Regions from separate parts of the Streptomyces sp. NPDC006339 genome, predicted to be linked through region 2. Evidence: riboswitches for the same ligand, from Rfam matches in the RefSeq annotation. Region 2 holds a riboswitch; the other holds the start of a gene.
The links. Region 2 has a riboswitch for cobalamin ahead of ABZ135_RS28305 (CbtB-domain containing protein). Riboswitches for the same ligand answer to the same signal wherever they lie in the genome.
Positions count from the first base shown of each region.

Region 1: it holds a riboswitch for cobalamin, as region 2 does, so the genes downstream of both, ABZ135_RS30165 (ribonucleoside-diphosphate reductase subunit alpha) here and ABZ135_RS28305 (CbtB-domain containing protein) in region 2, are expected to answer to the same signal.

Region 1 covers NZ_JBEXQW010000046.1:20,369-24,300, reverse strand. The annotation lists gene ABZ135_RS30180 (hypothetical protein) at 1-116, opposite strand, end outside; gene ABZ135_RS30175 (DUF3311 domain-containing protein) at 522-737, shown strand; gene mctP (monocarboxylate uptake permease MctP) at 734-2,356, shown strand; cobalamin riboswitch at 2,443-2,579, shown strand; gene ABZ135_RS30165 (ribonucleoside-diphosphate reductase subunit alpha) at 2,710-3,932, shown strand, end outside.
Region 2 covers NZ_JBEXQW010000040.1:39,520-43,451, forward strand. The annotation lists gene murJ (murein biosynthesis integral membrane protein MurJ) at 1-451, opposite strand, end outside; gene ABZ135_RS28300 (peptidoglycan bridge formation glycyltransferase FemA/FemB family protein) at 676-1,854, shown strand; cobalamin riboswitch at 1,918-2,094, shown strand; partial or broken gene ABZ135_RS28305 (CbtB-domain containing protein) at 2,130-2,344, shown strand; gene ABZ135_RS28310 (CbtA family protein) at 2,365-3,129, shown strand; gene ABZ135_RS28315 (NlpC/P60 family protein) at 3,189-3,932, opposite strand, start outside.

The DNA.
Region 1 (3,932 bases), on a different contig from region 2:
TCGTCAGCACCGAAGAGAGCCCTTTCGCCGCCCTCTCGCATGGTTTCGTCGGAAAGTCCCGTGAGGTTGAAGTCGGAGTATCGCGGCTGGTGGTCGGCGGGCATCTGCAGAGCCATGAACGAGGTTCCCCTTCGTGAGGTCGCGCTGCGTTTCCATCCACTGAGCTGAGCCTTCGGAACCGGCCCGGCACCGAAGGTTTTCCGCCATACAGATCTCACTTTTTGTCCGGCGAAGTTCTCGCCGCCGATGGAAGCTAACGATCCCGCTCTCGGCCAGTCAACCCCCTTCCCGGCATGCGAACGACCCTCACGGAAAACCCTCTTGACAAACCTCGCCCCCTACGTAAAGGGCCGAAGTCGCAGGCAGTGCGGGCGGACAAAGTGATCATTCGGTGTGAGCGCTTGCGCTACGCACCGGTAACCTGCCAAATTTCGTCCACCTGTACGCACATCACAGAGAGAATTGGAGCCGCGGAAATGTCCGCTCCGCCCGAAAACGGAAATCCGGCACCCACGTTCACGGTGAGACGTCTCTTGGCCATCTTCTGCCTGGCCGCCCCGTTCGCCGGGATCCTCTGGGTGAGTTCGTACGCGCGCATCACGCCGACCCTGCTCGGCATCCCGTTCTTCTACTGGTATCAGATGCTCTGGATTCCGGTCGCCGCCGGGCTCACCGCACTCGCCCTCGTCCTGCTGCGCCGTGACCGGCGGACCGACAGCGAAGGAACGCCGCGATGAACCAAGGCATCAACGGAGTCGCCCTCGCCGTTTTCGGATTGCTCTTCGCTCTCGTAACGGTCATGGGTTTCCTGGCGGCCCGCTGGCGCCGCGTGGAGAACGCGAACAACCTCGACGAGTGGGGCCTGGGCGGGCGGAGCTTCGGCACCTGGATCACCTGGTTCCTGCTCGGCGGCGACCTCTACACCGCGTACACCTTCGTCGCCATTCCGGCGGCCATCTACGCGGCCGGGGCGGCCGGCTTCTTCGCCATCCCGTACTCGATCCTCGCCTTCCCGGTGGCCTTCGTCTTCCTGCCGCGCCTGTGGTCCGTCTCCCACCGCAAGGGCTATGTGACCGCGTCCGACTTCGTGCGCGGGCGCTTCGGCTCCAAGGGCCTCTCGCTGGCCGTCGCGCTCACCGGCATCCTCGCCACGATGCCGTACGTCGCCCTCCAGTTGGTGGGCATCCAGGCGGTCCTGGACGTCATGGGCGTCGGCGGCGACGCGCACACCCACTGGTTCGTCAAGGACCTGCCCCTGCTGATCGCCTTCGGCGTGCTGGCCGCCTACACCTACTCGTCCGGGCTTCGCGCGCCGGCACTGATCGCCTTCGTGAAGGACGTGCTCATCTACGTCGTCATCGTGGTCGCGGTCATCTACATCCCCATCAAGCTCGGCGGCTTCGCCGAGATCTTCGACAAGGCGGAGGCCGCCTTCAGCCAGCCCAACCCCGCGACCGGCAAGCCCCGCGGCCAGTTGGTGACCGCACCGCAGAGCCAGTGGGCCTACGCCACCCTGGCGCTGGGCTCGGCGCTCGCGCTGTTCATGTATCCGCACTCCATCACGGCCACCCTCTCTTCGCGCGGGCGCGAGGTGATCCGCCGCAACGCCACCATCCTGCCGCTGTACTCGGTGCTCCTCGGCTTCCTCGCCCTGCTCGGCTTCATGGCGATCGCCGCCGGCGTCAGCGTGACCAACCCCCAGCTCGCGATCCCCCAGCTCTTCGAGGACATGTTCCCCGGCTGGTTCGCCGGCCTGGCCTTCGCCGCCATCGGCATCGGCGCCCTGGTCCCGGCCGCCATCATGTCCATCGGCGCGGCGAACCTGTTCACGCGCAACGTCTACAAGGACTTCCTCAAGCCGGACGCCACCCCCGAGCAGGAGCACAAGGTCTCCAAGATCGCCTCGCTCCTGGTGAAGGTCGGCGCCCTGGTCTTCATCCTCACCATGGACAAGTCCGTCGCGATCAACTTCCAGCTCCTCGGCGGGATCTGGATGCTCCAGACCATGCCCGCACTCGTGCTCGGCCTGTTCACCCGCTGGTTCCACCGCTGGGCGCTGGTGGCGGGCTGGGCCGCCGGCATGATCTACGGCACGGTGGCGGCGTACGGAGTCGCCAGCCCGACCCAGAAGCACTTCGGCGGCTCCTCCGCCGCGATCCCGGGCATCGGCGAGATCGGCTACATCGGCCTCACCGCCTTCGTCCTCAACCTCCTCGTCACCGTCGTCCTCACCGTCGTCCTCAAGGCCGTCAAGGCCCCCGAGGGCGTCGACGAGACGGAGCCCGGGGACTACACCGCCGACGCGGGCGACAAGGGCGTCGTGACCGAGCTGCCGAAGGTGGGCGCCGGACACTGACCGGAGCGCACGGCCGGGCCGTACGACACAAGTCGTCACAACAGTTGGGTCGTACGACACAACATGTGGGGGGTGCCACGAGCGGCGCCCCCCACATGTATGCTCGTGCTCGCTGTCGCCGCAGGGGAATCCGGTGGAAATCCGGAACTGTCCCGCAACGGTGTACTTCGTGCGCTTCCGTACGAGGCGAGTCCGAATACCTGCCGACAGTGCGCCCGGTCCTTCCGTCCGGGTGCCACAGACGTCCGGGCCTCGCGGAGTGGGCCGGTGGACGCGTGCCGCCGTGCCCACGGCCGCCCGCCTTCCGCCCTCCCCCCGTCCTGGCCCCGAGCCGAGCGAGGGAGAGCCCCCACGTGACCATCGCGCCCGCCGATCCGGCCTCAGCCACCCCGTCCGAGACGGCGAACGACGGCCCCGGGACCGCGCTGCTGCGCACCCTGACCGATCTCACCGCCGACCTCCCGGACACCGACCCCGGCCGGGTCGCCGCCGCCGCCCTGCGCGGCCGGCACGCCGGCTCGGACGAGGCGGAGCTGCGCGAGCTGGCCACCGAGGCCGCCGCCGGACTGATCGCGGAGGACCCCGCGTACTCCCGGCTGGCCGCCCGGCTGCTCACCCTCACCATCGCCGAAGAGGCCGCCGGCCAGGGCGCGGTGTCCTTCTCCGCCTCCGTCGCCGTCGGCCACCGCGAGGGCCTGATCGCCGACCGCACCGCCGGCTTCGTCACCCTGCACGCCGCCCGGCTCGACGGCACGATCGACCCGGCCGCCGACGACCGCTTCGGCTACTTCGGCCTGCGCACCCTCTACTCCCGCTACCTGCTGCGCCACCCCCTCACCCGCAAGGTGATCGAGACCCCGCAGCACTTCATGCTCCGCGTCGCCTGCGGCCTCGCCGAGGACGACAGCGTGCGGGCCCTGGACGAAGTGGCGGCGCTCTACGGGCTGATGAGCCGGCTCGACTACCTGCCCTCCTCGCCCACCCTCTTCAACTCCGGCACCCGCCACCCGCAGATGTCCTCCTGCTATCTGCTGGACTCCCCGCTGGACGAGCTGGACTCCATCTACGACCGCTACCACCAGGTGGCGCGCCTGTCGAAGCACGCCGGCGGCATCGGGCTCTCCTACTCCCGCATCCGGGCCCGCGGTTCGCTGATCCGCGGCACCAACGGCCACTCCAACGGCATCGTCCCCTTCCTGAAGACGCTGGACGCCTCCGTCGCCGCCGTGAACCAGGGCGGCCGCCGCAAGGGCGCCGCCGCGGTCTACCTGGAGACCTGGCACGCGGACATCGAGGAGTTCCTGGAGCTCCGCGACAACACCGGCGAGGACGCCCGCCGCACCCACAACCTCAACCTGGCGCACTGGATCCCGGACGAGTTCATGCGCCGGGTCAACGCGGACGCCGAGTGGTCGCTGTTCTCCCCGGCCGACGTGCCCGAGCTGGTCGACCTGTACGGCGAGGAGTTCGACACCGCCTACCGCAAGGCCGAGGCGGCGGGCCTGGCCCGCAAGACCATGCCGGCCCGCGACCTGTACGGCCGGATGATGCGCACCCTCGCGCAGACCGGCAACGG
Region 2 (3,932 bases):
GCGTCCACATCATCGCGCCGAGCCGACCCCGAGCGTTGAGCACCTGCCCGAGCACGGTGAAGGCGCCGTAGAAGAGGATCTGCGGCAAGCAGTAGCGGGCCAGGGCCACCGTGAGGTCGCGCTGGGCGTCGGCGTAGTCCGTGTACGCGGTGACGATCCACGGCGCCGCGAGCACAGCCACGGCGGTGATCGCGGTGAGCGCGAGCAGGCAGAGGGTGATGAGCCGGTCGGTGTACGCCGCCCCGCCGTCCTCGTGCTCCTTTGCCGCACGCACCAGCTCGGGCATGAAGACCGAGTTGAGCGCCCCGCCCATGAGCAGGATGTAGACGATGTTCGGCACCGTGTTGGCGACGTTGTAGGCGTCGGCCAGCAAGGCCGTCCCCAGGGCCGCGACGACCACCGCGCTCCGTACGAAACCCGTGATCCGGGAGACGAGCGAACCGAGCATCATCGACGCCTTGCCGCGCCCGCTGCCCGTGTCCGTCTTCAGGGCGTCGACATCGGCTCCCGCCGGCCTTGTCCCCGTCACGCCGCACCTGCCCGCGAGCCGGTTCCGCGGATCCCTGCGAAGTCGTCTGCCACATTCCGGTGCCGCCGGGCGTGCATGAGACAGGCGGGGGTATCCCGCCGCCCTCCCGAAGGGGGCGCAAGGACCAGAACGAGGAGACCTTCGACATGGCTGTCGCCGAGGTGCAGATGACCCACAGTGCCGGTGCCCTGGAGATCATGCCCACGACCCCTGAGCAGCACCTGGCCTACCTCGACTCCCTCTCGGGGCGTGCACGGGGCGAGCAGGTCAGCTTCCTCCAGCTCCCCTCCTGGAGCGCCGTCAAGGAGGGGTGGCGGGCCGAGTGGATCGGCTGGTTCGACGGGACAGGACGCCAGCGTGCCGCCGCCCAGGTGCTGTACCGGCCGCTGCCCGGGACCCGGCGGTACTTCGCCTACATCCCGGAGGGCCCGGTGCTGGACTGGGCCGACCCGGCCCTGATGGACGTCCTTCAGCTGCTCCTCGACCACCTGCGGGCAGCCGGCGCCTTCGCCGTACGGATGGGGCCGCCCCTGGCGTACCGCCGCTGGAGCGCCGCGACGCTCAAGGCGGCCGTGGGCCCCGGGCGCCGGGTCGGAGACGTGCTGCCGGACGTCGTCGAGCCGGTCGGATCGGCCGTGGCGGACCGGCTGCGGGCGGCCGGATGGCGGCGCTGCGGCGAGGTCGGCGGCGCGGGCGACGCCCAGCCGCGCCACCTGTTCGAGCTTCCGCTGGCCGGCCGGAGCACCGACGACCTGTGGTCCGGCTTCAATCAGGAGTGGCGGCGCAACATCAAGAAGGCGCAGACAGCCGGGGTGGAGACCTACCTCGGCACCGCCGAGGACCTTCCCGCCTTCTACGACCTGCTGCAGGTCACCGAGCGGCGTGACGGCTTCCGCCTGGGGCGCTCGCTTCCGTACTTCCAGCGGCAGCACCGAGAGCTCAACGCGGAGGAGAACGGGCGCATGCGGCTCTACCTCGCACGGCACGACGGCGAGGTGCTCGCCGCCCACACCATGATCGTGGCGGGCCGGCGGGCCTGGTACCAGACCGGAGCCTCCGCCGATCACCGCCGCGAGGTAAGGCCGAGCAACGCCCTGCAGTGGCGACTGATCCGCGACGCGCACTCCCTGGGGGCTACCGTCTACGACATGCGGGGCGTACCGGACACCCTCGACCCCGCAGAGCGGTCCTTCGGGCTGATGCGCTGGAAGCTCGGCACCGGAGGGGAAGTGGCGGAGACCCTCGGTGAGTGGGAGCTGCCCCTGCAGGGGACGGTGAACAGGACCCTGCACCGCGCCATGCAGGCGTACCTGTCGCGCCGCTGAGGCCACCCCCGGGGCATGTGGATCGGTCATGGGGGAACCCTAATCGATCCTTCTAAGTTATTTAGAAGCTTGGTGGGGCCGGGTGCCTTCGGCTACCTTGACCAGGACAAGTCAATCGACGGGCAGCGGAAGCCAGTGGGAATCCGGCACGGTCGCGCCACTGTGTGCTCGGCGGCAGCCGCTCATCTTCTGAGCGGTGCGGTCCGGCAAGTCAGACTCGCCCCGTCGGTCGAGCTCCACCGACCGGGACGCGTGTTCCCCTTGGAGGTCCTGCCATGGCTCAGGCCACCGCTCAGCCGAGTGCCGTTGCCACCCCCACCGTACTCCCCATCAAGTCGATCCTGCCCTGGCCGTCTTCTTCGGGGCCCTGATGCTGCTCGCGCTCTTCCTCGTCGGCGCCGAGCAGGGCGCCACCGCGATCTTCGCCGGCGAAGGCGTCCACGAGTGGGTGCACGACGGCCGTCACCTGCTCGGCTTCCCCTGCCACTGAGACAGGGAAAACCACACATCATGAACTCGACAATTGTCGGCAAGCTCCTCGCGCGTGGGATGGCGGCCGGCCTCGTGGCCGGTCTCCTCGCCCTGGTCGTCGCCTACTTCCTCGGCGAGCCGCCGACCGAGGCGGGCATCGCCTACGAAGCAGCGCACAGTCACGAAGAGGGCGAGGAACTCGTCAGCCGTGCGGCCCAGTCCACCACTGGTCTCGCGACCGGTGTCCTCGTCTACGGCGTCGGCCTGGGCGGCATCGCCGCGCTGGCGTACTGCTTCGCCCTGGGCCGCGTCGGCGCGTTCGGCCCCCGCGCCACGGCTGGTCTTCTGTCGCTCAGCGGCCTGGTCGCGGTCTACATCGTGCCGTTCCTCAAGTACCCGGCCAACCCGCCTGCGGTCAGCGACGCGGCCACCATCAGCCAGCGCACCACCCTCTACCTGCTCATGGTGGTGCTCAGCGTGCTGCTCGCCGTCGCCGCGGTGATCCTCGGCAAGCGGCTCGCGCCCCGTCTGGGCAACTGGAACGCGACCATCGCGGCAGGCGCGTTCTTCGTCCTCGCCGTCGGACTCGCGTACGCGTTCCTGCCGGCGGTCAACGAGATGCCGAAGGACTTCCCGGCCGAGGTCGTCTGGCAGTTCCGCATCTCCGCGCTCGCTGTCCAGGCGGTGCTGTGGGCCGGATTCGGTCTCGTCTTCGGCGTGCTGGCCGAGCGGTTGCTGCAGCCGCGCCGGGCAGGCGCGCGGATCGGGGCCGCGGAGCCGAGAGCGGTGGCGCCCTCGGCCTGATGCCCGTCCACACGGGAGGGGGCGCCGGTCTCGTACCGGCGCCCCCTCTGCTGTGTGCGTCAGCCGATGCGTACGCCCCACATGAAGGGCATGCCGCTGCGGGCGATGGACTCGTAACGCACCTGCGCGCCCGGCTTGGGGGAGTGGAGGATCTGTCCGTTGCCGGCGTAGAAGCCGACGTGGCTGAGGTCGCTGCGCATGAGGATCAGATCGCCGGGCTTCAGGTCGCTGAGGGAGTTGATGCGTGTGCCGGCGTTCGCCTGGGCCTGGGAGGTGCGGGGTATCGTCACGCCGGCCTGGCGGTACGCCCAGGAGGTGAGGCCGGAGCAGTCGAAGGAGCTCGGGCCGCTCGCGCCCCAGACGTAGGGCATGCCGACCCTGCTCTTGGCGGCGGCGAAGGCCGCGGCGGCGCGCTGCGAGGCGCTCGCCTCGTTGCCGAGGTCGACCCGTGCGCTGGCCCGGTTGGCCCGGTCCTCCTCTTCGTTGATCCGGGCCCGCTCCTTCGCCGACAGGGTGTTGAGGAGGCGCTGGGCCTCGCGCAGCTTGCCCTGGATCTCCGTCTTCCGCTTGCCCAGCTCCTTCTGAACGGAGTCCAGATCGCGCAGCTTCTCCGACGCCTCCGTGCGTTGCTGCTGGAGGACCCGCTGCTGGGAGAGGAACTGCTGCAGTACGGCAGCCTGCCGGTCGCCGGCGCGGTCCAGGGCGGACGCCTTCTCCAAGTACGTGTCGGGGTCTTCGGAGAGGAACAGCTGGAGGGCCGGGTCCAATCCGCCGGAACGGTACTGGCCGGCGGCCACCGTGCC